Regions from separate parts of the Paraglaciecola sp. QJM3NY_14 genome, predicted to be linked through region 2. Evidence: predicted binding sites of a transcription regulator. Region 2 holds the regulator's gene; the other holds the start of a gene.
What was found. The regulator FliA, encoded in region 2, starts transcription of late flagellar genes. The targets are predictions, from matches to a motif close to CTAAAGNTNNNNNNNNNNNNGCCGATA.
Positions count from the first base shown of each region.

Region 1 (15,601 bases), 2.1 Mb from region 2:
ATGGCCATAAGAACCGTCGTTGGTATTTATTGGCAGGCACTAAAACTATTTATAAAACGTGTGCCGTTTTACGCTCACGCAACACAAGGTAAGAAGTAATATGGTTAACAGCGAACAGACACTCCAAGCGGTGGATTCTCTCTCTTGGCAAGACAAAATTAGCCGCCAAATCATGTTGAAAATATTTGCTAGCCTGCCGGAAGGCGAAATGGTGATAAAAGAAAATGGTGTGCTCGTCGATGTATTCGGTGAAAAGGGTTCTGACTTGCACGCTGAGATAAACTTTATCGATTTACGCGCTTATCGCCATTTGCTTTTTGGTGGCAGCGTTGCTTCAGGGGAAACCTACACGGATGGTATGTGGACGACTCCCAATTTGACCAACGTTATTCGCATATTTGCCCGAAACCTGCCTATGCTTGACCGCTGGGAAGGTAAAATGGAATGGCTTGCCCTTCCCCTTAGAAAGTTAAGCCACCTTGCAAGGCGCAATTCCACCAGCCAGGCGAAGAAAAACATCGCTGACCATTACGATCTAGGCAACAAGCTTTATACACGCTTCTTAGATCAAACCATGATGTACTCCTCGGCAATCTATCCTCATCAAGATGCTGACTTACATCAGGCGCAACAACATAAACTAAAAACAATTTGTGAAAAGTTACAGCTGACCGAAGACGATCACCTTCTTGAAATTGGTACCGGCTGGGGTGGTCTAGCTGTGTATGCAGCCAAACACTACGGTTGCAAAGTGACCACGACCACTATTTCAGAGGAGCAATATCAGTTTGCCGAACAATGGGTGGCTCGGGAAAATCTAGAGCAGCATATTACATTGCTGAAAAAAGACTATCGCTTGCTTGAAGGCCAATACGACAAACTGGTCTCCATTGAAATGATTGAAGCAGTAGGCAAAGAGTACTTACCCACTTTCTTTCAGCAGTGCTCAAACTTGCTCAAAAAAGACGGCATTATGCTGTTGCAAGCGATCACCATCAGTGACCAACGCTTGAACAGTTACGCTAAGAGTGTTGATTTTATTCAAAAGCATATTTTCCCCGGCGGTTTTTTACCCTCACAGCTTTTAATCAATCAACATCTGAAAAAACATACCGATATGATGATCCGCGATCTGCATGACATCGGTCTGGACTACGCGAGAACCTTACAACATTGGCATCAAGCGTTTAACGATAATATCGAAGCGCTAGCAAAAGACGGCTACGACGAACGCTTTGGCAACATGTGGCGCTATTACTTTAGTTATTGCGAAGGCGGTTTTCTTGAGCGCACCATTAGTACGGTGCAGCTAGTGCTGAGCAAGCCCGCTTACAATGCACAACTTAGTCGATAAACGATGAAAAAGTTGCTCACATATACACTTATAAGCGCGTTGCTGTTGCCTTTGAGCTTAAGTGCGTCGCCCATCGATGCACTCAAACCTGTAGGCAGCGCTAAGTTGTCGGTCGTATTTTGGGATATATACCAATCAACGCTCTACAGTGATGACGGCACGTTTACCAGTGATGACCTGACGCAAGAAAGTCAGAGTCCTCTCGCCCTAAATATTCAGTATTTGCGGGATATTGAGGCAGATGAACTGGTAGAAGCCACTGCCGATGAATGGAACAAGCTAGGGTTAGGCGAAGCAATCTACCAGCCATGGCTTACACAACTTACGGCAATATGGCCTGATATTCAGGAAAACGATGAGCTGTTGTTTGTCTTAAACCACACTGATGGTGGCGTCTTCTATTTTAACCAAGAAGAAATTGGGCGTATTGATGATCGCACCTTTGGCGTCAATTTTTTGCGCATCTGGCTAGATAAAAAAGCCAGTTACCCGAAACTGCGTAATAAATTAATAGGCCAGTCACAATAGGAACGTATATGACGATATTAAAAACATTGGCATTAACCGCCGTAGTAGCTCTGCTTGCAGGCTGCAGTGCCTCTATCGATGATTATCGTGACACTAGGCCCACATTTTCACTCAAAAACTATTTTGATGGTGAAATAACAGCTTGGGGAATTGTGCAAGACTATTCAGGAAAGCTAACTCGCAGATTCTGCGTTGACATCGTCGCCACTTGGCAAGGTAACAAAGGGCAACTTCACGAGTCATTTTTCTTTAACGACGGTACCCGCCAGACCCGTATTTGGAAGGTAAATGTCGCGCAAGACCAAACAGTGACGGGCACTGCCGGTGACGTTGTGGGTCAGGCGTCTGGCTCATCCCAAGGTAGCGCGTTTAATTGGCAGTACACTTTGACCGTGCCCATTGATGGCACCGAGTATGATTTTGCCATTGATGATTGGATGTACGCTCTCGACGACCAGCGCGTGATGAATCGTTCGTATATGAAAAAGTTTGGCGTGACCGTGGCAGAATTCTCTATCTTCTTTGACAAGAGCGCACGTATTCCCTCTTGTGAATCACAAATGTAAATTAATACCGAGAATTAGAATAAACAAAAAAGCGGCGCAAATTTGAAGTGCCGCTTTTTAGATTTGAATTTATAGACTAAGCTAGCCCTACTCTACTGCCTCCGCTTAGGTCAATACCGCTTATTCTACGACCGAGATAGGCTCTGATTCTTTCGCCTTACCCTGTTTAATCGCAATTTCCACGCGGCGATTGCGGCTTCTTGCTTGAGCATCGTCTTCACCTAACAATGGGGCGGTGTCCGCTTTACCAATGACCGCCATGCGCCCCTCATCAAACCCTGGGGCTTTACGTAGCTCCTCAGCTACCGCAACTGCGCGCTGAGCTGATAAATCCCAGTTAGAACGATACAGCTCGTTAGAAATAACCAAACTGTCACTATGACCGGATATCTCAATATCCCCAGGCATATCAGCCAACAAGGTTCCAATTTTGCGCAGGATAGGCTTAAACTGCGGCTGCAAGAAAGCTGAGCCCGCTGAGAAAGAGCCGTTCTCTCGAATACGGATGATCAGTTGTTGCCCAAGTGACTCCATCTCGATGGCACCATCAAGAATTTCCTTCTCAAGCTGCTGCGCCACCTTCTTCATTTGCTTATTGGCTTCTTCTTGACTCGCTGTGGTTTTGGCACTGGATTGTTCACTCGCCGTTTGCTGGGCAGCCCCGCCTTTTTGTTCACCGCGTTGTTTTTGACGCCCACCAGCGGAATCTTCATTACCCGCTTGAAACTCCAACATTTGCTGAGTCATTTCTATGGTTTGCTGCTGAATGGTTTCAATAGGGGTAGGATCGGGTCGACCCGGTCTGAATTCCATGGCGATAACACTGGTGCCTTTGGGAATATCTTTGACTTCAATTTTATTTTGAACGCCAAACGCAAACTTCATCGAGCCCGCGATCTGTTTGAACTTCAGTACATCCATTTCTGAAAACGACAGCAATAACACGAAGAAGCACATCAACAGTGACATCAAATCCGCGAATGTCCCCATCCACGCGGGTAATCCGGCGGGGGGGCATTTAGGGCATTCGTCTTCCATCAGTTATGCGTCTTCTGTCGCGCTACCGCGCTTACTGGCTGCAAGATAATTTTTCAAAATACCTTCAATAACACGAGGGTTCTGGCCGTCGGCTATGCCAATTATGCCATCGAGGATTAAGCTCTGGTTTAGTTTCTCTTCCACTGCTCTGTTACCTAGCTTCTCAGCAATAGGCAAACACACAACGTTCGCTAACACCGCGCCATAAAGCGTTGTTAATAGCGCAACCGCCATTGCTGGTCCAATGGACTTAGGATCATCCATGTTTGACAGCATGGCAACCAAACCAATCAGCGTACCAATCATCCCCATGGCGGGAGCAACATCCCCCATCCCTTTAAAGATAGTAGCACCGAATTCATGCCGCTCTGTGGTCATAGATATGTCTTTGGCCATAGTCGCGCGCACAACGTCGACGTCGTGACCGTCAACCAGCATATCAACGCCTTTTTGCATAAATTCGTTTTCTATTTGTGCTTCTTCTAGCGCTAAAAATCCGCCTTTACGCGCGGCATCCGCCATTTCAACGATTTTTTCAATCTGAGACTCAGGCGATTCGATTTTGAACATAAAGGCTTTACCGGCCACTTTACCCGCACCAAAGAATTGCCCAAGGGTGAATTGAGATAAAACGACAAAAAGACTACCGCAGACCACAATCAAAATGGATGGAACGTTAAAGAACATCCCCAAATCACCGCCCAGCACCATGGCCATGATCACGAAGCCGATTGCGCCAATCATGCCTATAAGGGTTGCTAAATCCACATTGTACTCCCATCAAAAAAGTGTGTTACGCGAAATATCAAATGGCCCAGCTCTAAAAACGCCTGCTTTAAAAAGCGAAAATTCGCAGGAGGTGCATTTAGGTTGTTGACTTGGTTAATCATTTTATCGACAAAGTTAAAATAATCTATAGTACTTAGCTATAAACCTGCCTAAAGAAATCCAAATTAACGCATTCGTCGTAAGATAATGATTCTATCTCGGAACAATCTTTTGTACGTTGGCCCTATGCGCCATGAAAAAGGTTTGACCACTATTTACCCCTCAGGTAAGGTGCGCTCAACTCGCAAAAGAGCAAGATATAAAAGAAGCAAAACCTATGACCAGTCGCAAAAAAACCGAAAACTTAAGCTTTGAAGAATCAATGCAAGAGCTCGATAGCATAGTCAATCAAATGGAAGAAGGTGAGCTAAGTTTAGAAGACGCTTTAGGGCGCTTTGAGCGAGGCATTCAATTAGCCCGCCATAGTCAAAACAAACTTAAACAAGCCGAACAGAAAGTTCAGATCTTAATGGGTCAAGACGAGCAAGCTCCACTGGCTGACTTCGCCCCCAACAATACCCAAGACTAATGACATTTGAGACTCAACAGAAGCGTGTGCATCAACACGTTGACGCCTTACTACAAGCGCAGATTGGCAACCTTGGTGACCATGCCCCAACGTTAAAAAATGCCATGCAGTACGCCTTGCTAATGGGCGGAAAACGCATGCGACCTTTTTTAGTGTATGCTGTCGGCGAAGCTTTAGGGATTGAACAGTCTGATCTTGATGCACCCGCCCTCGCATTAGAATGCATCCATGCTTATTCCTTGGTACACGATGATTTGCCTGCGATGGACGACGACGATTTACGCCGCGGGCACCCCACGTGTCACATTCAGTTTGATGAAGCCAACGCTATTTTAGCCGGCGATGCCCTGCAAACTTTGGCCTTTGAGATCATCGTCAATTACCCATTATCAGATTTTGCCAATGCACAACGTATCGAATTGGTGCGTATTTTAGGTCAAGCATCTGGTTACGACGGCATGTGTGGCGGACAAGGAATTGATTTAGCGTCCACCAATAAGCTGATCACTCAAACACAACTGGAGTTGCTGCATAGCAAAAAAACCGGGGCGCTTATCACTGCAGCGGTAAAAATGGCATCCGTGTTGTGCCCGTCAGTTAGCGATGAAAGCAAATCGCTATTGCAGCAATATGCGTCCACCATTGGTTTGGCGTTTCAGGTGCAGGACGATATTTTGGATGTGGTCGGTGATTCACAAACCTTAGGTAAACCCCAAGGTTCAGACCAAGAGCAGAATAAAAGTACCTATCCTGCACTGCTTGGTTTAGAAGGTGCTCAGGGCTATCTCGCTCAACTTCATCAAGAAGCGCTTCAAGCTTTGGACGCTTTACCTTACAATACACAGGTGTTGAAATCATTTACCGATTTCGTCATTCATCGTAATCATTGATTACGAACGATACATCATCCAATAATAATAGTAGAAACGTACCTCATGACCCTGGATTTAGCCCACTACCCGCTTCTGGCTTTAGCGGACACGCCCGAGCAATTGCGAGAGCTTCCTCAAGATAAACTAAAGCAAGTCGCCAAAGAATTACGTCAATATTTGTTAACCAGCGTAAGCCAAAGTAGTGGTCATTTTGCCTCTGGGTTGGGCACAGTCGAATTAACCGTCGCCCTGCATTATGTTTATAACACCCCGTTCGACCGCCTTATCTGGGATGTGGGCCATCAAGCTTATCCCCATAAGATTTTGACAGGCCGTCGTGATCGTATGCCTACCATTCGCCAAAAGAACGGTTTGCACCCTTTCCCTTGGCCGAACGAAAGTGAGTACGATACCTTTGCCGTAGGTCACTCATCTACCTCCATCAGCGCTGCAGTAGGTATGGCCGTTGCTGCAGAAAAAGAAGCATTGGGTAGAAAGGTCGTTGCCGTTATCGGTGATGGCGCAATGACCGCAGGTATGGCATTTGAAGCGCTAAATCATGGCGGTGACATCGATAAAGACATGCTGGTTATTTTAAATGATAACGAGATGTCAATTTCAGAGAATGTGGGGGCATTAAACAGTCACCTAGCCCGTTTACTTACAGGTAACTTCTTTAACTCTATTCGTGACGGCGGCAAGAAACTCCTCAGCAGCGTTCCGCCTATCAAAGAGTTCGCCAGCCGAGCCGAAGAACATATCAAAGGCATGGTAGTACCAGGCACCATCTTCGAAGAATTAGGGTTTAATTACATTGGGCCGATTGATGGTCACGATGTAAACGGTGTGGTCGACACATTGAAAAACATGCGCAACATCAAAGGGGCGCAAATTCTTCACGTGGTCACCAAAAAAGGTAAAGGCTATGAGCTAGCCGAGAAAGACCCGATTAAATTTCATGCCGTGCCTAAATTCAACCCATCTGCTGATGGTTTGCCTAAGGCTGCGCCGAGCGATCCAACGTTTTCAAACATTTTTGGCCGTTGGTTGTGTGACATGGCACAACAAGATCCTAATTTAATGGCTGTTACCCCTGCCATGCGCGAAGGCTCAGGTATGGTCGAGTTTTCACAAAAATTCCCAGCACAATATTTTGACGTCGCCATTGCCGAGCAACACGCAGTGACATTCGCTGCGGGCCTTGCCAAAGAAGGCCAAAATGCCGTAGTGGCTATTTACTCAACGTTTTTGCAGCGCGCCTACGATCAGCTGATCCACGATGTGGCTTTGCAAAACTTACCCGTGTTGTTCGCTATTGACCGCGCAGGTTTAGTCGGTGCTGACGGGCCAACGCACCAAGGCGCATTCGATATCCCATTTTTACGCTGTATTCCGAACATGGTTATCATGGTACCTGCGGATGAAAATGAATGTCGCCAAATGCTATACACAGGACACAAGCTGAACAAACCGGCTGCAGTCAGATACCCAAGAGGTTCAGGCACAGGTGTTAAGCCCGATAACACCATGCAAGCATTGGAAATCGGTAAAAGCAGAACCATACGCCAAGGCGAAAAAGTCGCTATATTGAATTTTGGCGTATTACTGCCTTATGCAGAAAAAGCCGCTGAAGTACTCAATGCCACTGTGCTTGATATGCGCTTCGTCAAGCCCTTGGATACTGAAGCGGTGGCCAATGTAGCCAAAGATCATGAACTGCTTATTACCCTTGAAGATGGCGCTACCACAGGTGGTGCTGGCGGCGCGGTGGCTGAATACCTACTGAGCACAGTGCACACCAGTCGCTTACTGCAAATCGGTTTGCCTGATGAGTTTATAATGCAGGGCACCCAAACTGAGATGTATGCTGAAATTGGAATGGATGACGCGGGTATAATCGCTAAAGCACACACTTTCTTGGCCCAGTAAAAGCCCTCTATTCCCAATCTATTAAGCCGCTTTATTGCTACTCAGTAAAGCTAAAAGCGGCCTTGGTATTAGCCACCCACAAACCTATCGCTGAGCCAGTAACCTATCTAGATTATTAGCAAACGCTTGTTTCTCTTTGTTGCCATAAGCGCCAGGACCACCTGTTTGAACGCCGCTGCTACGCATGGTGTCCATGAAGTCACGAATGTTCAATATGCTACCGATACTTTCTTTGGTGTAAAGCTCACCACGTGGGTTGAGCGCATGAGCGCCCTTAGCAATGACCTCGGCGGCAAGCGGTATGTCGGCGGTGATCACCAAGTCGTTCGCTACGCATTGCTCAACAATATAATCATCAGCCACGTCAAAGCCACTTTGTACCTGAATACTGGTAATGTTTTTATCAGGCGGTACAGGAATGTGTTGGTTTGCCACCAAGGTCATTTCAACCTGAGTGCGCTGCGCCGCTTTGAACAAGATTTGTTTCACAAGAACGGGACATGCGTCCGCATCAACCCAGATTTTCATGGAGTACCTTTTCGATTAACAAACAACAAAGAATCAACAAAACAGAATAAAAAATAAAGAGTATGAAGCGTTAGCGCGCATAACTGTATCGTTTAGAAGCGGCTACAGCCAGCCAAAATACAGCGTGATGTGCATCAGAATGAGGGCGAAAAAACCTGCTAAAATATCGTCAATCATAATGCCGAACCCGCCATGTACCCGCGCATCTAAATAACTGATCGGCCAAGGCTTCAAAATATCAAAAATACGAAACAGAACAAAACCGAGCAACAATGTTTGCCAACTTAGCGGTACCGCAATCATAGTGATAAGCAAGCCTGCAATTTCATCCCATACTATGGATGAATCATCATGCACCATCATGTCTTTGGCTGTTTTACCACATAACCAAATACCGATGACTGAGGCTATCAAAGTCACCAGCAAATAGCCTGTTAGCGTAGTGCTATAAGCAAGCAAACACACCAATGGAACAGCCGCAACCGTACCGAATGTGCCAGGCGCTTTTGGCGCCAAACCGCTGCCAAACCCCAAGGCTAGAAAGTGAATGGGGTTGGCTAGTGAAACGCGCTTACGAATATGTCTATCCATTATGCTCGCTTCGCGTGGTTAGATTGTTCTTTCGTTAATTCAGCTGAATTGAAATGCTCAAACCCCGTTTGGCTGTATGCATAACTTTCATCATTGAATTTCAAATCAATCTTGCCAACCGCACCGTTAATTTGGCCGATGCAGGTTGCTGGCACATTACTGCAAGCTAACACACGCTCTACATTGTTTTTTTGCTCTTCACTCACAGTAAACAGAAGCTCGTAGTCATCACCAGAACTCAAAGCGTAATGAAATGCGGCATCTCGATCTGCGGACTCGAGCATCGCTTTGGATAACGGCAGTTTATCGAGTTGCAAGCACGCCCCACATTGGGATGCCTTTAATATATGCTTAATGTCCGCTAATAAACCATCAGAGATGTCGATACAGGCACTCGCCACACGGCGTAAACTGGTGCCTGCAAATACTCTTGGTGTTGGGTAATGTAAACGTTTCAGCAAGTACTCACTGTGCTCGGTACTTTTAACCTCAGCACGATTAAGCAGAATATCTAGCCCTAAGCCAGCATCCCCTAATGAGCCCGTCACATAAACGAAATCACCGGGTTTGGCACCAGAGCGCTTCAAAGCTTGATCAGCGGCAACAAACCCTTGCGCGGTAATGGTGATCGCCAGTGGACCTTGCACCGTATCGCCGCCAATAAGCTGAACGGAGTAGTACTCAGTGAGTTCTCTAAAGCCTTCAGAGAACGCCTTAAGCCACTGCTCATCAACGTTAGGTAAAGACAAAGATAGACTCAACCAAGCTGGCTCAGCGCCCATGGCTGCCAAATCACTCAAATTTACCGCAATAGCTTTTTGGGCAATGGCTTTAGGGTCGGCGTCAGGCAAAAAATGCACACCACTCACTAAGGTATCAGTCGTGGTGGCAAGGGCTTGACCGGCAGGAATTTGGGTAATAGCGCAATCATCGCCTATGCCTAACAGTACATCCTTGCGCTGAAAGCTTACATCGCGAAAATAGGTATCGATCAAAGAAAATTCTTTCACATTTTTATTTTAAAACTCTAAGATTAAAGGGAATACATGGCCTGTGTAACTCCCTAAAATATAACGATCTTTTATGACAACTCGTGTTTACGAAGGGTTTTTATGGCTTTATCAAGCACCCCATTCACAAACTTGTGGCTCTCTTCAGCACCAAACGACTTAGCAAGCTCAATGGCCTCATTAATGACCACTTTATAAGGGACATCAATACGCTCAACAAGTTCGTAAGTAGCCAGTCGTAAAATAGCGTTTTCAACGGGATCAAGCTCTTCCGGTAAACGCCCCAAATAAGGTTTGATTTTCGCATCCAGCTCGGCCGTTCTACGCACAACGGCGCGCAACAACTCTAGAAAGTACTCGGTATCGACGTCTTGCATGTTATTGCTCGTGACGATACTCAGTTCTATCTGGTCAAGTGGATTTTTTGACATCTGCCAAGAGTAAACGGCTTGAACCGCTAATTCTCTAGCTTTACGACGGGCTGCTGGTTTCACCTACTCTGCCCCTTCGATATTGGCCATAACGTTAACCATTTCAAGTGCACCTAATGCTGCTTCAGCGCCTTTGTTACCTGCTTTAGTACCAGAGCGCTCAATTGCCTGCTCGATACTGTCAGTGGTGATAACGCCAAAAGAAACCGGAATACCGAATTCAAGTGACACCTGAGCTAAACCTTTGTTGCATTCACCAGCAACAAATTCGAAGTGTGGTGTACCGCCACGGATAACAGCGCCTAAAGCGATGATCCCATCAAAGGTTCCTTTTTCCGCTAGTTTTTTAGCCGCGATAGGCAACTCGTATGCACCAGGTACGCGAACCAAAGTGATATCTTGGCTGTTTACTTCACCGTGACGCTCAAGTGTATCTAATGCGCCTTCAACCAAACTCTCAACAACGAAACTGTTGAAACGTGACACAACCAACGCAAATTTTTTGCCTGTTGCGCGAATATTACCTTCAATGATATTCATGCCTAATAAGCCTTATCTGTAAAAAATGGCGCGTATGATAGCACAGCACCATATGATCCCAAACAGCTTAATGCGCTGTTTATAAAATAGTCATTACCGATGGCAAAGTATTTTGCTGCTCAAGGGGAAATCAAACGTCGAGGAGGCGTTTAAGCGGATAGCAATCAACCAATGTGTAATGTGTAAAAACTAAAAAACGCCTGACAAGCAGGCGTTTTTTTAGCGTTTGTAATTAACTATATTTAGCTAATCTACATATTCAACCACTTCTAAGCCGTAACCAGATAGGGCATGATATTTTTTAGGTCGACTTAGCAAGCGCATTTTTTTCACGCCTAAGCTGGCAAGTATTTGACTACCGACACCCACAGTGCGAGACGTGCCGCTCCATGCTGCGCCAACAGGCTTTTCACCATTATCTTCGGCTTCAAACTGTTTTACTTGCGTCAGCAAATCTTCATCTTTACCCAGTAACACTAAAACACCACCTTCAGCAGCGATGCGTTTTAGTGCTTGGGGTAAATTCATGCTGCGCTCAATTGCTCGCTCTGAACCCAGCAAATCACTCAAGGTATTGTGCAAATGCACACGCACCAACGTTGGCTCATCAGGACTAATTTCGCCTTTACTCAACGCGAAATGTACTTGGTTATCAATCGAGTCTTTAAAAGTAACCAAATCGAACTCACCGTACTCAGTCGGCAATTTGCATTTTGCCACTTGCTCGATGGTGGTTTCATTTAGGTTACGATACTCAATCAAATCAGCGATTGTGCCAATTTTCAGGTCATGCTTTTTAGCAAATTCTTGTAACTCAGGGCCACGGGCCATGGTGCCGTCTTCGTTGAGTATTTCAACGATAACTGAGGCAGGCTCCAAGCCAGCTAAACGCGGTAAATCAACACCCGCTTCGGTATGCCCAGCGCGATTTAACACCCCACCTTCTTTGGCAATAAGAGGGAATATATGCCCGGGTTGCACAATATCGTTGGCCGTGGCATCCGTAGCAACCGCCGCTAAAATAGTGCGCGCACGATCCGCAGCAGAAATACCCGTGGTGACCCCTTCACGAGCTTCGATTGATACGGTGAAGTTAGTCGAGAACTGTGCACCGTTGTTATCCACCATCAAAGGCAAATTCAAGCGTTTACAACGCTCTGCTGTCATGGGCAAGCAAACCAACCCCCGAGCGTGAGTCACCATAAAGTTAATGTCTTTTGGGGTGACGCACTCAGCGGCCATAATTAAATCGCCTTCGTTTTCACGGTCTTCGTCATCCATCAAGATAACCATTTTGCCAAGACGAATGTCTTCGATAATTTCTGCTGTTGTGTTCATTGCCATAATATTGTGATTCTTTTTGGTTGTGTCTTAAATGAGCAGCTATCTGCAAATGTCATTGTGTGCCATAAGCGCACGACTGTTGTTCAGCATGTGTCCTAACGTAAAAAGCCATTTTCAGCTAAAAATGCCATGCTGATATCTGATTTTTGTTGGCCTGTTTCAGCGGCTTTGTCGCCGAGCATCAAACGCTCTAAGTAACGGGCAACCACGTCCACTTCCAAATTAATTTTAGTGCCCTTCTTGTAGCCACCAATAATCGTTTCTTGCAGACTGTGGGGAATAAGGGTAATCAAAAATTTAGCACCGTCTACAGCATTCACCGTCAAGCTGACACCGTCTACAGTAATCGAGCCTTTTTCCGCTAAGTAACGGGCTAAATCTTTTGGTGCTTGCACCCAAATTTCCACGTAACGCCCAACAGGGGAGACGGAAACGACTTCGCCCACACCATCAACGTGCCCGCTGACGATGTGCCCACCAAAGCGGGATGTCGGTAACATGGCCTTTTCTAAGTTTACCTTGCTACCGGCTTTATAATCGGCAAAACCGCTGCGCTTAATGGTCTCGTGCGACACGTCAGCACTAAAGCCGCTCGAGTTCATGTCTACCACGGTTAAACACACACCGTTATTGGCGATACTGTCGCCAAGGGCCACATCCGACATATCCAGTTTATTTACCCGTATGCGCAAGCGAATGTCATCGCCCGTTGGGGTTAAGGATTCGATGTGCCCCACATCTTCAATTATTCCGGTAAACATAATGTCTTTTCACTCATATTAACTGTGTAATCTGTTTGAACATCGCGCTGATTTGAAACGAACAGGCTAGGTTAAACGAACACCCTATATCAAACACGCCCGTTATTTCCGTTATGTACGGGTCACTTGGCGTGGGTAGTAAATTATGTAAAGCGCGCCGTCAGCTTTAAATCTAGGCCGACTTGGCGTACATCCTGCCATTGTAATTCAAAAGCTTGCTGCATTTGGGTTAATTCGTCCACCGCAAATAAATCTCGGCCTTTATCTCCTAATAGTTTGGGCGCTTGGTACAAAATCAATTCATCTATTAGTTTATTCTGTAATAACGCCCCTGCAAGCTTCGCCCCTGCCTCTACCCATATATGGTTAAACCCGCGCTGGCCAAGGTGTTTCATTACATCTTGCAGGTCAAGTTGCGCACCGTTTGATTGGGCTTGATATTGCTCAACATGATCTGGAAATTCGGCTGTATTTGGCTGGCTATTGATAATCACAATGGGAGACGATAAAGCAAATAAATGCAGATCAGGGCGCATCTGGTTGCGCCCATCGAGCAAAACTCGCACAGGTTGGCGTAAATTCACTTCTGCTAACGCATTTCTTGCAAAACCCAATTCGCTGTAACGCACATTCAATGAAGGGTTATCCGCCAGGACCGTGCCCGAGCCAGACAATATCGCGCAACTCTTCGCTCGGTGGCGTTGCACATCTTCACGGGCTAAGGGCCCGGTTATCCACTGGCTTTCACCATTATTTAACGCGGTTTTGCCATCCATGCTTGATGCCAGCTTAACGGTGACCCAAGGCTTGCCTGTTTGCATGCGTTTGATAAAGCCACGATTAAGCGCCTTGGCTTCACTTTCAAGTAAACCACTGCTCACCTGGACACCCGCGTCACTGAGCTTTTGTAAACCACTGCCGGCTACGAGTGGGTTTGGGTCAACCATAGCGGCAACAACGCGTTTCACCCCTGCTTCTAATAATGCTTCGGAGCATGGGCCTGTGCGACCGTGATGATTGCACGGCTCTAATGTGACGTAAGCGGTCGCGCCTTTGGTGCGCTCACCGGCTTGGGCAATAGCGTGAATTTCTGCATGGGGGGTCCCGGCTTTTTGATGCCAGCCTTGGCCGACAATATTGCCTTGGGCATCAGTAATAACACAGCCCACATTGGGATTAGGCGAAGTCGTGTATTGGCCTTTTTCAGCCAAACGGATGGCCAAAGCCATCATTTTTGCGTCAAGCGCAGAGAATTGCGTCACTCTACAACCTTATTAATTTAACTCTAGGGCACAGGAAAAACGTGAATCATTCGGCATGTTAGTCACCCAAACGTGCGATTTCTTCGCCAAATTCGCGAATATCTTCGAACGAGCGATACACAGAAGCAAAGCGTACATAAGCCACTTTATCGAGCTCTTTGAGAGCGTCCATAATTAGATTGCCCAAGTATTCACTGGTGATCTCACGCTCGCCTGTGGCACGCATAGCCGATTTAAGACGACTGATACACTGCTCTACCTGCTCGGTACTCACGGGGCGTTTTTCAAGGGCTCGCTGTAAACCTGCCCGCAACTTATCTTCGTTAAACGGCTCACGAGAGCCATCGCGCTTGACCACGCGAGGCATGACCAATTCAGCCATTTCAAAGGTAGTAAAACGCTCTTTACACATAGTACATTCACGACGGCGGCGCACTTGGTGCCCGTCAGCCACTAAGCGAGAGTCAATCACCTTGGTTTCTTGGATAGAACAGAAGGGACAAAACATAACGTTCTCTTGTACCGGAAATTTTCCGGTAAATTAACAAAAAAACGCGAAAGTTGATAGGGAAATACAGTTACAAAACAACAGTGGCTGTGTCATTGCTGTGCCTAGCTCTTAATGAAACTGCTCATTCAGATAACACTCAAGCCGCTGCTATTACTCACAATGCAGTTTGCTCCTAACTTTTTGAGTGAAGAACAGCCTTTTTTTGCCTGTTGCTCAGACGAGTAGTAGCCCGCTTTGATACGATAGAAAGTCACTCCAGACAACTCCACTTCTTGGTATATTGCCTGCAAATCATTCAATTCAGGTGAATATGTTTTTTGTAACGTTCTCCATGAGTCTAATAATTTGTTTTTATCCGTAACGGCTGTTAGTTGCAGAGTGTATTGTCCTTTAGCGGGTTTTTCAGGACTAACTGCCACCTCGCCCTTTTTTACATTTACATTCATCTTAGTGCTTAGGTTATTAGTGCGGTGCTCAATTGAATTAGCCATTATCATATGTGAGTTACTAAGGGGCAATTTTACCGGCTTTGAGTCAACTAAAGTCGATTGATTAACCTGAGCAATTTCTGGAGCGCTTTGCGTCGACTTTGTCACTGCTACCTCTTGCTTTTCTTGTATTTCAGCAGCTTCTGCAATTTGAGTTAACTGTGAAATTAGCGCTTTGAGCTCAGGCTCAAGCGCAGCGAGACGCTGCAAGCTGGGTTTCATTTGCTCAAACTCAGTCATGGTGTCATGAAACTCTTTTGCAGTAAGCCCACTAGGCACATCTGGCATATCTTGTTTTGGCGTACTGAAACAACCACTAAGCAAAAATACACCTACTATCGGCGCTGACTTCATGCTTTTCGAGAAGGAAAATTTACTCTTATTCATTGTCTATATCTCAACTGAAACTTAAATATCAAAGGTAAAGGGGGCTACATTGCACGAGATGTTTTTTGCCGCGAATCGGGCGCACACTGCATTCGCGTAGGTTT
Region 1 covers NZ_CM149664.1:1,487,424-1,503,024, reverse strand. The annotation lists gene AC0VYA_RS06385 (DUF1365 domain-containing protein) at 1-99, shown strand, start outside; gene AC0VYA_RS06380 (class I SAM-dependent methyltransferase) at 101-1,354, shown strand; gene AC0VYA_RS06375 (chalcone isomerase family protein) at 1,358-1,882, shown strand; gene AC0VYA_RS06370 (DUF3833 domain-containing protein) at 1,891-2,448, shown strand; gene AC0VYA_RS06365 (flagellar motor protein MotB) at 2,569-3,486, opposite strand; gene pomA (flagellar motor protein PomA) at 3,490-4,254, opposite strand; gene xseB (exodeoxyribonuclease VII small subunit) at 4,592-4,843, shown strand; gene ispA ((2E,6E)-farnesyl diphosphate synthase) at 4,843-5,733, shown strand; gene dxs (1-deoxy-D-xylulose-5-phosphate synthase) at 5,779-7,644, shown strand; gene AC0VYA_RS06340 (YaiI/YqxD family protein) at 7,729-8,172, opposite strand; gene AC0VYA_RS06335 (phosphatidylglycerophosphatase A family protein) at 8,275-8,763, opposite strand; gene thiL (thiamine-phosphate kinase) at 8,763-9,773, opposite strand; gene nusB (transcription antitermination factor NusB) at 9,845-10,267, opposite strand; gene ribH (6,7-dimethyl-8-ribityllumazine synthase) at 10,268-10,744, opposite strand; gene ribBA (bifunctional 3,4-dihydroxy-2-butanone-4-phosphate synthase/GTP cyclohydrolase II) at 10,991-12,088, opposite strand; gene AC0VYA_RS06310 (riboflavin synthase) at 12,184-12,849, opposite strand; gene ribD (bifunctional diaminohydroxyphosphoribosylaminopyrimidine deaminase/5-amino-6-(5-phosphoribosylamino)uracil reductase RibD) at 12,993-14,111, opposite strand; gene nrdR (transcriptional regulator NrdR) at 14,170-14,619, opposite strand; gene AC0VYA_RS06295 (SPOR domain-containing protein) at 14,748-15,464, opposite strand; gene AC0VYA_RS06290 (SPOR domain-containing protein) at 15,519-15,601, opposite strand, start outside.
Region 1: the regulator FliA is predicted to act here: its motif matches at 4,379-4,405, upstream of pomA (flagellar motor protein PomA).

Region 2 (15,601 bases):
TCATTATTTTGCCTGTTATACCACCTGTGCCGGTTGTAGAAATACTCTCAGTAAGTACTTTCGTGTTGGTGATCCAGCAACTTATTATCGGTATTTCCTTGGGGTTTATTTCAACCATGGTGCTGAATACCTTTGTATTGGCAGGGCAAGTCGTGGCGATGCAAACAGGGCTTGGATTTGCTTCCATCGTCGACCCAGTCAATGGCATCAATGTACCCGCGGTAGGTCAGTTCTACTTAATTCTAGCGACTCTGCTCTTTTGGGCACTAGATGGCCATTTAGCCATGATCCGTATGGTGGTGATGAGCTTTACTGCATTTCCAGTAGGAGAAGCGTGGCTTCAGCCAGAGCAATTTAAAGAAATCGCCCATTGGGCTGGTTGGATGTTTATTTCCGCCGTGACCTTGTCTTTAGCGCCGATTGTATCTTTATTGATTGTTAACTTGGCGTTCGGTGTTATGACCAAGGCGGCGCCGCAATTGAACATTTTTAGTCTGGGTTTCAGTATCGCGCAAATCATGGGGTTGGTGATTATCTGGATCACCATGGATAATTTCACTTACCACTTTGAAGTACAGTGGGATAGAGCTCAGCAAATGATGTGTCAACTTGTTAGAGTTTGTCCTTAAAGGAGGCGGTTTATGTCTGACGCTAATGAAAAAACAGAAGACCCCACATCCAAAAAGATCACCGACTCCAGAAAAAAGGGCCAAGTCGCGCGATCCAAAGAACTCTCGACGGCCCTTGTTTTAGTCTTTAGCGCTGCTGCGTTCATCATGATGGGAGGGCAAATTGCCAAGGCGATTTACCTAGTTACTCAGCGCACATTTACTCTATCGCGTGATGAAACCTATGACTTTACGCATATGTTTCAAGCATGGGGCTCAGCGATCGAAACAGTCGCTACGCCCGTTATGCTGTACATGGTCATCATTACCGCAGCGGGCATTTACGGCAATATTGCGCTTGGTGGCTACAATTTCACCTGGCAGGGTGCGGCACCTAAAGCCAATAAGCTCAATCCGCTCGCTGGCTTTAAGCGTATGTTTGGTATGAATGGGTTAGTTGAATTGCTTAAAGCGATAGCCAAAGTGATAGTGGTGATGGGCATGGCTTATGTCGCTATGTTGGTATTTAAGGATGAAGCTTTACACCTTGATTTAGAGCTGTATCCACAAAACTTATTTCATGCGATGGACTTAATATCATGGGCATTTCTCATGATGTGCTGCGCACTTATTCCTATCGCGGCGTTTGATGTGCCGTATCAAAGTTACAAGCACAACAAAGAAATGAAAATGTCGAAACAGGAAGTGAAAGACGAAAACAAAAACGCTGAAGGTGACCCACAGGTTAAAAACCGTATTCGTCGATTACAATTTCAAGCTGCTGCAAACCGTATGATGCAAGAAGTACCTACGGCCGATGTGGTGGTAACGAACCCGACGCATTATTCCATCGCCTTGAAATATGACCAACAAGGCACCCGAGCACCCGTGCTCGTTGCCAAAGGGGTCGATGAAATGGCGATGCATATACGTAAAATAGCCGACGCACATGAAGTGCCTATTGTCGCATCGCCCATGTTGGCTCGAGCAATTTATTACTCTACTGAAGTGGAGTCTGAGATCCCGGCTAAGCTATTCATGGCCGTGGCGCAAATTTTGGCTTATGTCTTTCAACTAAAAGCCTACAAAAATGGCAAGGGAAAACGTCCTAAGTCAGTACCCACAAACCTTCCTATCCCTTACGAATTGAGGCGCTAAAGTCTCACCAGCCTGCGGTTAGACTAAAGATTAATGCATGGCGTAGGGGTGTTTTACCTCATTTGGCGCGGTAGTTGCTTTATGAAGTAAAACGTCCGTCAGGTGTCAAAAAATACGCGCTATGCAACTAACAGCTTATCTTAATCGTTTCGACAAAAATCAATTTCAGTCTGTTATGTCTGGACTTGGTGCGCCTCTTGTATTGTTGGCCATCATGGGAATGGTTATTTTACCCATGCCAGCGTTTCTTCTCGACGTGCTGTTTAGCTTTAATATTGCTTTATCACTGGTCATTATCTTAGTGTCTGTTTTCACTAAGAAGCCCGTCGACTTCGGAATTTTCCCACTCGTTCTGCTAATTGCCACTGTACTGCGCTTAGCCTTGAATGTGGCATCAACACGGATTGTTTTGCTGGAAGGGCACGAAGGCGGTGATGCGGCGGGGAAAGTGATCCAAGCATTTGGCGAAGTGGTTATTGGTGGTAACTACGCTGTGGGTATTGTGGTATTTGCCATTCTGTTGATTATTAACTTTAAAGTGGTGACCGCAGGTGCTGGACGTATCTCAGAAGTGAGCGCACGCTTTACGTTAGATGCAATGCCAGGTAAGCAAATGGCCATTGATGCAGATTTAAACGCAGGTTTTATCGACCAAGATGAAGCCCGTAAACGCCGGTTTGAAGTGACCAGTGAAGCCGACTTCTATGGCTCAATGGACGGTGCGTCTAAATTCGTAAAAGGGGATGCGGTTGCAGGGTTATTCATTATGTTGATCAACATAGTGGGCGGTTTATTCATTGGCATTTTTCAACACGACTTAGCCTTCGGGCAGGCCGTCGAGATTTATACATTGCTAACCATAGGTGATGGCCTAGTTGCACAAATTCCTTCGTTATTGTTGTCTGTAGCGACAGCGATAATCGTCACTCGTGAAAACGACTCCCAAGAAATGGGACAAGAACTCACTCGTCAATTAGGTAATCGCCAAGCGTTATACATCACCAGTGGTATTTTGTTTGTCATGGGTATAGTGCCGGGCATGCCGCATGTGGCTTTCTTGGGGTTTAGTGCGTTAGTGGGCGGATATGCTTATTACCAGCACTGGAGCGAAAAGAAATTGGCCTCACAGCCGGAAGTATTGGCGCCTGAAAAAGAACGTGGCACACCAAAACCTGCTGAAATTAAAGAACTAGGTTGGGATGACGTACAACACGTTGACACCATTGGTTTAGAAGTAGGTTACCGCTTGATCCCGCTGGTAGATAAATCACAAGGCGGCGAGTTATTGACACGTATTAAAGGGGTTCGTAAGAAATTGTCTCAAGAGCTTGGCTTTCTTATTCCCCCAGTTCATATTCGCGATAATTTAGATTTAAGTCCTAACAATTACACCATATCCATGTTGGGGGTCTCTGTTGGCGAAGCCGAAATCAGCCACGACGACGAACTGGCGATTAACCCAGGTCAGGTATTTGGCAAATTAGATGGAACCGTTACAAAAGATCCTGCATTTGGCTTAGATGCCGTTTGGATCCGCTCGAACCAACGTGAGCATGCACAAACGTTAGGTTATACCGTTGTGGATAGCGCCACGGTTGTCGCGACTCACCTAAGTCAACTTCTGACTAATAATGCCTATCAACTACTTGGTCATGAAGAGGTTCAGCAATTGCTGGACATGCTTGCCAAGCAAAGCCCTAAATTAGTCGAAGGTTTAGTGCCTGATATTTTGTCACTTAGTACCGTGGTTAAAGTGCTGCAAACGCTATTGTACGAAGGCGTGCCTATCCGTGATTTACGCACCATTGTACAAACCTTGTGTGAGTATGGACCTAAGAGTCAAGATCCTGATGTATTAGTGTCGGCGCTGCGTATCTCGCTTAAGCGCCTAATTATTCAAGAGATCAACGGCGGACAAGCTGAGTTACCAGTCATAACTTTGGCGCCAGAGTTGGAACAGATGTTGCACCAGTCATTACAAGCCGGTGGAGGAGATGGCGCAGGAATAGAACCTGGTTTAGCTGAACGTTTACAAAAGTCACTAAATGATGCTTCTCAACAGCAAGAATTAGCGGGCGAACCTGCCGTGTTACTTACTTCAGGTATGTTGCGCCCCGTGTTATCAAGGTTCTTGAAACACGCAGTACAAGGTTTGCATGTGTTGTCATATCAAGAAATTCCAGATGACAAACAAATTAAAATAGTCAGTGCGGTGGGTCAATAGTCCGTCACCAGATGCAAGTAGCAAGGGGTAAATTGTGAAAATTAGACGCTTTTATGGCAAAGACATGCGCGAAGCTTTGAAACAAGTCAAAGACGAGTTGGGCGATGACGCAGTCATCATGTCTAATAAAAAGCTAAGCAATGGCGTGGAAATTGTCGCTGCATATGACAAAGAGCCAGCTGCAAGCCCTAAGCGCGCCGAGTCCAGTTTGGCTTCTGCACCGAAGCCCAAAGCAGAATCCACTCCTACCCTCAGTGAAATCATCGGTGACAGCGGACCGGATAGTCTTAGAGCATTGCTTGAAAAACAAATTCAAGCAAAAGAGTCAGCTCATCAAGTGAGTCAGCCTGTTGCGCAGCCTGCAAGGCCTCAAAATGTAACAAGTCAGCCGCAACGCCAAACGCAGGCGCAACCAGAAGTACCCAACGTACCGCATCAGCAAGACGCATTAAATGAAATGCGTCAAGAGCTAGCCTCTTTACGTAATGTGCTTCAGTTCCAAGTGGCTGGTCTTTTGCAACAAGACAAAGGACGAAACCATCCTTTACACGGCTATTTAACCAACAAGTTACAAAAGATGGGTATCAGTGAAGCACTGGCCAATGAAGTGGTTTCTTATACCCCGGCAGATACTGATGAGCGTCAAGCTTGGTTGTTTTTATTAAAACTGCTGGCTAATCGCATACAAACTGAAGAAAGTAATTTACTGACCAAAGGCGGCATCGCAGTTTTAATGGGCCCTACTGGGACGGGGAAGACAACGACTGTGGCAAAACTTGCCGCACAAGCTGCGCAAAAATACGGTGCTCAAAACGTCGGCTTGATCACCATTGACAGCTATCGAATCGCTGCTTACGAGCAAATTTCTACCTATGCCAGAATTATTGGTTGCTCGGTGAAAAAAGCGCAGAACGCTGAAGAGTTATCAGATCTGTTATTCCAGTTTAGGAATAAGCGACTTATACTTATTGATACTGCAGGGTTTGGGCAAAGAGATGTTAGACTGATCAAGCAGTTAGAAACGTTGAAGCAGAGTACAACGGCGAATATCAGCAGTTATTTGGTCATGCAAGCCAACAGTCAATATCAAGTTATGCAGCAAACCATTGCTGCTTACAAACAGATTTCTTTACAGGGTTGTATTTTCACCAAAATAGATGAATGCTACAGTCTTGGAGAGGCAATTAGTGCGGCCATCGAGCACAAATTGTCCGTGAGCTTTATTACCGATGGCCAAAAGGTTCCGGAAGACTTGAAAGTGGCAGATGCAAAATTTTTAATAACCAGCGCCGCTAAGCTTTATAAAAAGCACGTATTAATTCATACTAGTGGTAACTCACTAAATAACGCAGCAGTGGCAGTATGATTGAGGACCAAGCGAGTAGCTTAAGAAGAATGAATCAATCTCGATTAATTAAAGTGATCGCCGTTACCGGTGGTAAGGGCGGCGTGGGTAAAACCAACGTCACGTTAAATACCGCGATCTCTATGGCCCAGCAGGGTAAGAGAGTCATGGTATTAGACGCAGATTTAGGCTTAGCCAACGTGGATGTGTTACTTGGCTTACGTGTCGTGAAAAACCTTTCACATGTATTGTCAGGGGAATGCACTCTAGACGAAGTCCTTGTTGAAGGTCCCCACGGGATTAAAATTGCGCCAGCAACCTCTGGCAGTCAGTCAATGACTGAACTCACTCCAACCGAACATGCAGGCTTAATTAGAGCATTCAGTGAGCTGCGCTCGCAGATTGACGTATTAATCGTTGATACTGCGGCGGGTATTTCTGATATGGTTTTAAGCTTCTCACGTGCCTCACAAGATATCTTAGTGGTAGTGTGTGATGAACCCACATCCCTCACAGATGCCTATGCATTGATCAAAATTTTGAATAAAGAGCACGGTGTTTTTCGTTTTAAAATTGTCGCCAACATGGTGCGTAATATGCGAGAAGGACAAGAGTTGTTCAATAAGTTAACAAAAGTCACCGACCGCTTTTTAGACGTGGCCTTAGAACTAGTCGCCACAGTACCGTTTGATGAAAATATTCGTAAGTCGGTTCGTAAGCAAAAAGCGATTGTTGAAGCATATCCAACTTCGCCAGCGGCTATCGCTATTAAAAAGCTAGCTCAACAGGCAGCAGGTTGGCCAGTGCCTTCTCAGCCAGGAGGGCATTTAGAGTTCTTCCTAGAGCAGTTGGTGGCCAAAAAAGCCGTGGGCGATATTCGGTGAACAGTAAAGCCGCTGCGTATCAGCAGTTAGATGACAGAAATGCACTGGTGGAGCGTCATGCTCCATTGGTAAAGCGCATTGCTCATCATCTTATTGCCCGCTTACCCGCCAGCGTATTGGTCGACGATCTCATTCAAGCCGGTATGATTGGTTTACTTGAAGCGTCTCGTAACTTCGATGGCACCAAAGGTGCGAGTTTTGAGACCTTTGCAGGGATTCGAATTCGCGGCTCTATGCTTGACGAGATTCGAAAAGGTGATTGGACACCACGCTCTGTGCATAAAAATGGCCGTGCGATAACGGATGCCATTAATAAAGTTGAGCGTGAGACAGGCCGTGACGCCAGAGATGTAGATATAGCCAAAAAACTTGAAGTGAGCATTGAGCAATATCACCAAATGCTCGGTGAAGTGAATGCAGGTAAAATTATTGGCATGGAAGATTTAGGGGTATCGGAAGATGTGGTGACAACAGAGCAAACTAAAGGCTCTGATACTCCGTTTGAAGATTTGCTCCAAGGCTCTTTTCAAAAAGCCTTAGCCCATGCCATTACAACCTTACCTGAGCGTGAAGCAATTGTATTATCATTGTACTATGACGAAGAATTGAATCTACGTGAAATAGGTGAAGTTCTAGACGTGAGTGAATCACGTGTTAGCCAAATACACAGCCAAGCTATGCTAAAACTAAAAAGTAAAATGCAGACTTGGCGTATTGAAGAATAAACAAATAACATATAAATGTTTTGATTTTGCCTCGAGCGGAGAAAGTTTTGGATAAGAATATGAAAATTTTGGTTGTTGATGATTTCTCGACAATGCGTCGCATTATCAAGAACCTATTGAAAGATCTAGGTTTTACTAATATTCAAGAAGCGGATGATGGCAGTACCGCATTGCCTATGCTTCAACAAGGTGATTTTGATTTTGTAGTGACTGACTGGAACATGCCAGGCATGCAAGGAATTGATTTATTGCGGGCGATCCGTGCTGATGAAAACCTTAAACACACACCAGTGTTAATGGTAACGGCAGAAGCCAAAAAAGAACAAATTGTAGCGGCGGCGCAGGCTGGTGTTAATGGGTATGTTATCAAACCATTTACTGCTGCGACCCTTAAAGAGAAGTTGGCCAAGATATTTGAACGCTTAGGTTAGTCAGGCTTTTCTCAACGATAAGGAAGGCCTTATGACCTCACATCCAGCCCCCATGAAGCTAGAAGATGCAAAGCAATTAGTCGCTTTACTTGAAAGTGGTAATAATCAAGGCGCTCAGCAGCTTCTCGATAGTGTCAATGACACCAATTCTGTCGAACTGTTCGAAGAGGTGGGTAAATTAACTCGCCAACTTCATGATTCTTTGAATAACTTTCAACTCGATGAACGTATTGCTAATTTAGCGAATGAAGAGATCCCTGACGCTAAAACGCGGCTCACGTATGTTATTGAAACCACTGAGCAAGCCGCGAATCGCACGATGGACTTAGTCGATGATTGCATGCCCATTGCCGAAAAGCTCAATTCTGAAATGAACGAAATCATTCCTGAGTGGAAGAAGCTTTTTAATCGTCAGTTAGAGCTGGGCGAATTCAATGCCCTGTGCAGACGCCTCGACACGTTTTTAGAAGAGGGGAAGGACGAGTCTGGAAAATTAAACGCATTATTAACCGAGATGCTACTAGCTCAAGGCTATCAGGACATCACAGGGCAAATTATTCGCCGGGTCATTGAACTAGTTAAAGAAGTAGAAGACAGCCTAGTGCATATGTTAACGATGTTCGGTGGATCAGAGTCAACGGAAATTCCTCATATATCTGATAAACAAGCCGATAGTGTTAAAGCGGAAGGCCCAATTCTCGATGCAGCTAACCGTGATGACGTCGCATCTAATCAAGATGATGTTGATGATTTACTGTCAAGTTTAGGATTTTAGAGGCGTTACAATATGGGGTTTGATGTTGACGAGGAGATCCTTCAGGATTTTTTAGTAGAAGCGGGTGAAATACTAGAGCAGCTTCAAGAACAGCTGGTTGAGTTGGAAAATAATCCGCAAGATTCGGATTTACTGAATGCGATTTTCAGAGGCTACCATACGGTTAAAGGTGGCGCGGGCTTTCTTTCGTTAACCGAATTAGTCGATATTTGTCACGGCGCTGAAAACGTATTCGATGTCATGCGTAATGGCCAACGTTCATTAACGCCGGAGTTAATGGATATTATTCTTCAAGCAACCGACGAAGTCGTCGCCATGTTTGAAGATGTAAAATCGAACAAACCCTTGGTAGCAGCAGAGCAATCGTTATTAGATACATTGCATCGCCTGAGTAAGCCAGAGGCGCAAGACCAAGTTGCTGCGCCTCCAATTATCGAAACGCCAGCAATCGAGGCGCCCAGTGAAGCGGCATCTCAGCCTAAAACAAATTCGGATGACTTTGACGAATCCGAGTTTGAGGCCTTGCTTGATGAACTTCACGGTGAAGGTAATCCCGTTGGAGGAGCATCGCAATCACCATCAAATAAGCCGCCACAATCCACAGAGTCTTCCAGTGGCGCTGATATGAGTAGTGATGGTGACGATATTAGTGACGATGAGTTTGAAGCGTTACTCGATCAGCTTCATGGAGAAGGGCAGTTTGGCGGCTCTCAAGACGCTCCCTCTGAATCGACTAACGCGCCCGTAGCAAGCCCAAATTCTGAATCAGAAGATATCAGTGATGATGAATTCGAAGCGTTACTCGATCAGCTCCATGGTAAAGGGCAAGGGCCTGTTACCAAAAAAGAAGCTAACGGAGAAACAAGTAAAGCGCCAAACACTCCAGTAAAGTCTGCAGTATCTGATAACACGCCGTCGCAATCCGCAAGTGAAAAAGCCACTGATAAAAGTAACGACACTAAGTCGAGTGTGCCCAGCATTGCCTCTAGCCAAGCCAATATACCTGCCAAAAGCCCTGGGGCGGCGGACAAGTCGGCTGTTTCTAAGCGTGAGGAAAAGCGTCCCGCAGCACCACAGCCGGAAACGACGGTTAGGGTGGATACTAAGCGCTTAGACCAAATCATGAATATGGTAGGTGAGTTGGTATTAGTGCGTAACAGGTTGCTTAGTTTAGGTTTATCCGTCAACGACGAAAGTATGTCAAAAGCGATTGCTAATTTAGACGTGGTCACCGGCGATTTGCAAGGCGCCGTGATGAAAACGCGCATGCAGCCCATCAAAAAAGTGTTTGGGCGTTTTCCTCGAGTAGTGCGTGACTTAGCGCGCACCTTGAAGAAAGAAATTACCCTTGAACTAGAGGGTGAAGAAACAGATTTAGACAAAAATTTAGTCGAGGCCCTTGCTGATCCTCTGGTGCATCTAGTACGAAATTCAGTGGATCATGGTATAGAAATGCCAGCGGATCGGGTCGCAGCGGGCAAGCCATCTTTAGGTACGGTAAAGCTATCAGCTTCTCAAGAAGGTGATCATATTTTGCTGAGCATAGTCGATGACGGTAAAGGCATGGACCCTGATAAGCTTAAAGAAATAGCTATTTCTCGAGGCGTATTAGATGCTGATGCCGCGGCTCGAATGACAGATGAAGAAGCATTTAATTTAATTTTCGCTCCGGGGTTCTCGACCAAAACTGAAATATCCGAAGTGTCAGGCCGTGGCGTTGGTATGGACGTGGTGAAAACCAAAATTAACCAGCTAAATGGTACGGTCAATATCGATTCTGTGCTGGGCAAAGGCACCACGCTAGAAATTAAAGTGCCACTGACTTTGGCAATATTACCGACTCTTATGATAGTGGTTGGCGATCAAACCTTCGCACTGCCATTAGGCTCGGTAAATGAAATTATCAACATGGATATGAGTAAAACTAATACAGTTGATGGCCAATTAACAAAAATCGTTCGTTCCAAAGCGATCCCATTATTCTATTTACGCGAGTGGTTAGTACGCAAAAATGCTAAGCCAATCCCGCTAGATCGCGCCAAAGGACACGTTGTTGTCGTGCAAATTGGTACCCAGCAACTCGGTTTTGTGGTTGATGCGCTCATCGGTCAAGAAGAAGTGGTGATTAAGCCATTAGATGAATTGCTACAAGGTACTCCTGGCATGGCTGGCGCAACGATTACCAGTGATGGTGGGATTGCATTGATCCTAGATGTTCCAGGCCTACTAAAGCATTATGCTAAGAAAAAAGCCGATGCCATTCGACAAGCGCGTTAAACACGAGGTTTTTACAAAATACACATGGCATACAAGATATTAGTTGTTGATGATTCGATTTTTTTTAGGCGCCGTGTAAAAGAAATTCTAGAGCAAGACCCCAGTTTACAAGTCATAGGTGAGGCCAGAAATGGTCAAGAAGCAATTGAGATGGTCGCTACGCTTAATCCTGATGTAGTGACTATGGACGTGGAGATGCCTATCATGGATGGGATCACTGCCGTCAAAAGAATAATGGCCCGTAAACCCGTCCCCATCATTATGTTTTCTTCATTGACACTTCAAGGTGCTAAAGCCACCTTGGACGCACTGGACGCAGGCGCAATGGACTTCTTACCCAAGAAGTTCGAAGATATCGCGGCAAATCGTCAAGATGCCGTTGCGCTTTTGCAATCTCGGGTCAAAAGCTTGTGTAGAAAGCAACACGGACTGCGCCCCGCTTCTGTGCGTGTGGCCCCTCCTAAAGCGATTTTGTTTAATAAGCCGGTTAGTCGAAATCCTGCTAAACGCTCAGTGCAAGCGACCAGTAGTGTTCCGTTGGGAGCACCACTTTATCATTCTTCGTCCAGTGGTATTCCGTCGGGTAAAAAGTATCGCTGCTTAGCGATTGGCACGTCCACAGGCGGGCCGGTTGCTCTACAAAAAGTGCTCACAGCTGTCCCAAAGAATTTTCCTTATCCTATCTTTATTGTGCAACACATGCCGGGCTCCTTTACTAAGGCATTTGCAGAGCGACTGAATCAGTTGTCGCAATTGACTGTAAAAGAAGCGATGAACGGTGAAGAAGTTAAAGCAGGCGTCGCGTATTTAGCGCCTGGAGGTCGTCAAATGACCGTTCAGGGCGATAGTCAACGTGTTTCTTTTCGAATTTATGATGCACCAGACAGTGCCGATATACTGTATAAGCCCTGCGTTGATATTACGTTTGCGTCAATTGCGCATGTATATCAAGGCGATGTGTTAGGGGTCATACTCACAGGGATGGGCTCTGACGGAAAACTTGGCGCCAGTAAGCTAAAAAGTAAAGGTGCAAAAATTTGGGTGCAGGATGAGCTAAGCTCAGTAGTATATGGCATGCCACAAGCTGTAATGAATGCAGGTATCGCTGAAAAAGAGTTTTCTATAGATGCGTTTGAAAGCCATATTTTAAAAGAGATGGCGTAGAAACTGACGTATTTTGACACTTTCGATAGAGAGTTAAAAAAACAGCAGGCGACTGAAAGGTATTTATCGTGAAAGTATGGACAGTAGCAAACCAAAAAGGGGGCGTCGGTAAAACTACGACAACAGTCACCCTAGGTGGTTTGCTTGCGCAGCGTGGAGCAAAGGTCGTCCTAATCGATACCGATCCCCATGCGTCCTTAAGTTACTATTTTGGTATTGATTCTGACGAATTATCACGCAGTTTATACGATATCTTTATTCACGAAGGGCCTTTAGACAAAGACGCTGTTTTAGATTGCTTATGCCCAACTAAACTTGACTCGCTGTTCATCTTGCCTGCTAGCATGGCGCTAGCCACATTAGATCGCAAGCTAGGGAATCAAAGTGGCATGGGGTTAACCCTTAAAAAAGCGCTCGGGTTGATCGAAGATGAGTTCGAGTACGCGTTAATTGATTGCCCGCCTGTGTTAGGTGTACTCATGGTCAATGCGTTGGCTGCGTCTACCCGAGTGATTATTCCAGTTCAAACCGAATTTTTAGCGCTCAAGGGGTTAGAGCGAATGCTTGGCTCGTTGCACATTATGCAGCAGTCATTACGTAAGGAGTTTCGCTATACCATAGTGCCGACCATGTTTGATAAACGCGTAAAAGCGGCAATAGGCGCCTATCACACATTACGAGAAACCCATGGTGATAACGTTTGGCAGGGATTAATTCCTATCGATACTAAGTTTAGAGACGCCAGTTCAAACCACGCGTTACCTTCAATTCACGCGCCTAAAGCACGAGGTGTGGTAGCGTACACAAGTTTGTTGCGTCATTTACGTTTGTTAGGGGCTGCGAAATGAATGCTAAACCGCCAGGCAAAAAAAGCGTTATGGAAGAATATTTGTCTTCCTTACTTATCGAAGATGTCGAGCAAGATGGGCCACTCACCGAAGAGATTGAGCAAAACGCGTCGTTGCAGCATGTCAGTCAGTTGCTCGACTCTGCCTCAGTGTTGCATACAGAACTGACTAGTTCAGTCTCCAGTGAAGTTGTGCTTGAGCCTGCAAAAATTGATAGCGATAACGTGCTGGCTAAACGTATCGACGAGCAACCTGCTAGCGATGAAGTATTTGAACACAGTCTAAAGGACGCCGAACTTCCCAGCCACGAACAACACGAGAGCGTGACGGTCAACACGGTAGATACTGACAGTGCCGTTAATAAGCAAAGCCAAAACGCGGATAACCCTGTAGCTAAAGATACAGGTATTTATCATGAAGTATTTCAAGTACTTATATTCGAAGTGGCCGGGTTGTCTCTGGCACTGCCACTGACTGAGCTTGGCGGGATCCACCAGTTAGCTGATGTTACGCCTATTTTTGGTAAACCGAACTGGTTTAAAGGGGTGATGCTTCATCGTGATGAAAAAATGAAAGTTGTCGACACTGCAATGTGGGTTATGCCTGAAAAATGTAATGAAAAGCTGGCGGATTCAGCTAAAAATCAATATCTTATCATGCTAGATAGCAGCGGTTGGGGTTTGGCGTGTGAGCGTATTATTGACACCATCACCTTACAAGCTGAAGATGTTAAGTGGCGCAAGTTTGACGGAAAGCGCACTTGGCTTAGCGGTATGGTAAAGAAAAAGATGTGTGCCTTGGTAAACGTGAAGCAATTAATTTCACTTTTGCAGCAGGGTATGAATAGTAAAGACAACTAGCAATTGCTGCTGGAGTATTAAAAATGAGTGATGACAAAACATCAAATAACGTACCATCTGATCGAAACGATGAAGTCTTGCAGTGGGTAACATATAAGCTAGGGGAAGAAACCTATGGCATCAATGTTATGCAGGTTCAAGAAGTATTACGTCACACCGAGATTGCCCCTGTTCCTGGCGCTCCAGATTACGTATTAGGTATCATAAACTTACGAGGTAATGTGGTAACGGTTATCGATACTCGTGCGCGCTTTGGCTTGGAGCCAACAGATTTAACGGACAACACACGTATCGTCATTATTGAGTCTGACGAACAAGTAGTGGGCATTTTAGTAGACAGTGTTGCTGAGGTTGTTTATTTGCGCTCATCAGAAATAGACAGCGCGCCTAATGTAGGTACAGAAGAAAGTGCCAAATTTATTCAAGGTGTGAGCAATCGAGAAGGTGAGTTACTTATTTTAGTCGATCTGAATAAACTCTTAAGTGATGAAGAGTGGGAAGAGTTAACCAATATTTAATGCTCTGTTTCGTTATTAACTGATTTGGACGCAATTGTGGAAATAAGCCATCTGATTTACGTGGTTATTGTGGTCGCCATTTTATTATTTATCGGTGCTTTCGCCGTTTTGGCGAAACGTATTGCTTTATTGCAGCGTCAGAATGAGTGGCAACAAGAATCGTTGAGCGAACTACAAGAGCAATTGCTTGCTAACCAACAAGAGTTGCAGGAAGTGCGCGTGGGCAGCATTGGCATGGGAGACAAAATAAAAGCACTGGTTGCTACGGTAAGACAAACCGCTAGCCAACAAGAGCAACTCGCTAGTCAGGATCCCCAAAGTCGCCTGTACCAACAAGCGGCTAAATTGGTGGCCAGTGGTTACTCAGTTGATGATTTGATGCACGAATGTGATATGCCAAAAGCTGAAGCTGAACTAATCTACAATCTACACAAACGCTAAAATTCCACTGAGCAAGTTACGCTGCAGGTGCTCATATCGTATTACCCCTAAGGTAAAGTTTGCGGTTTTTGCTTGGCGTTAACTTGCTTTTTTCCACGGTTATTCTCTTCTTAATCACCTAGTGCATCGATTTAATTATCTCGCAACACAGATTGTCTCTCCATAAAATGTTGAAATGATAAACACAGGAGCACTTGGTTATGCTCCTTCGAACTTAAGCAGTTTTTACGTTTAGACGTCTAGACGTAAAGATGTTGACATTTACGGCGTTTTGCTCCAGATTTAACCTATCTAAACACATCTTGGAGCCACTATGCCTATTCGAATTCCGACAGAATTACCTGCACAAAGCATTCTAAATAGTGAGAATATTTTTGTGATGGATACCGATCGTGCTGCTATGCAGGACATTCGTCCGTTGGAAGTCGGTATCTTGAATTTAATGCCCAACAAGATGGAAACAGAAGTGCAGTTCTTGCGTCTTTTATCCAATACGCCGTTACAAATCAATGTGGACTTGATACGCATCGACAATCAAGCGCCAAAGAACACCCCTGAATCTCATATGAAGGCGTTCTATCAAAACTTTGACGATGTGGCGGATAAGCAATACGACGGATTGATTGTCACTGGTGCGCCTTTGGCATTGTTGGATTATGACGACGTAAAATATTGGCAAAAAATGAAAGTGGTGTTGGAATGGGCTCAGCGCCATGTGCAATCCACTTTGTTTTCATGCTGGGCTGCACACGCTGCCTTATATCACTTCCACGGTAAAAACCGTAGGTTGCGTGACGAAAAACTCAGTGGGATATTTGCTCATCAAGTGAAGGATGAACATAACGAACTAATGCGCGGCTTTGACCCCGTATTTCATGCCCCTCATTCGCGTTATGGTGAAATAAGCGTAGCAGACTACGAGTCGGTTGAAGGACTTAGTGTGTTAGCTAGTTCAGAAAAGACGGGGGCTTATATAGTCGCCTCAGACGACAAACGATTGGTCTTCGTCACAGGACACCCTGAATACGATCCTGATTCGTTGGATCAAGAATACAAGCGTGACCTAAAAGCGGGATTAACCCCCAACATGCCAGAAAATTACTATCCTGATGATGACCCGGCACAAGGGCCTTTAGTCACTTGGCGAGCGCACGGTAGTTTGCTGTTTACCAATTGGTTAAACTATTACGTGTATCAGAATACGCCTTATGATTTAGCATCATTGTCGAACAAAGATTAGACCTATTTATTATCAGTTTTAAAGGAAAAAATGTGTCAATGGTAACCTCAGAACAAGCATTACTAGACGCCGCACGATCACGGATCCTCGTTTTAGATGGCGC
Region 2 covers NZ_CM149664.1:3,584,665-3,600,265, reverse strand. The annotation lists gene fliR (flagellar biosynthetic protein FliR) at 1-629, shown strand, start outside; gene flhB (flagellar biosynthesis protein FlhB) at 642-1,766, shown strand; gene flhA (flagellar biosynthesis protein FlhA) at 1,888-3,990, shown strand; gene flhF (flagellar biosynthesis protein FlhF) at 4,025-5,356, shown strand; gene AC0VYA_RS15360 (MinD/ParA family protein) at 5,353-6,219, shown strand; gene AC0VYA_RS15355 (RNA polymerase sigma factor FliA) at 6,216-6,944, shown strand; gene cheY (chemotaxis response regulator CheY) at 6,992-7,375, shown strand; gene AC0VYA_RS15345 (protein phosphatase CheZ) at 7,407-8,150, shown strand; gene AC0VYA_RS15340 (chemotaxis protein CheA) at 8,163-10,427, shown strand; gene AC0VYA_RS15335 (protein-glutamate methylesterase/protein-glutamine glutaminase) at 10,452-11,591, shown strand; gene AC0VYA_RS15330 (ParA family protein) at 11,660-12,439, shown strand; gene AC0VYA_RS15325 (chemotaxis protein CheW) at 12,436-13,299, shown strand; gene AC0VYA_RS15320 (chemotaxis protein CheW) at 13,323-13,817, shown strand; gene AC0VYA_RS15315 (DUF2802 domain-containing protein) at 13,854-14,258, shown strand; gene metA (homoserine O-succinyltransferase MetA) at 14,572-15,498, shown strand; gene AC0VYA_RS15305 (homocysteine S-methyltransferase family protein) at 15,537-15,601, shown strand, end outside.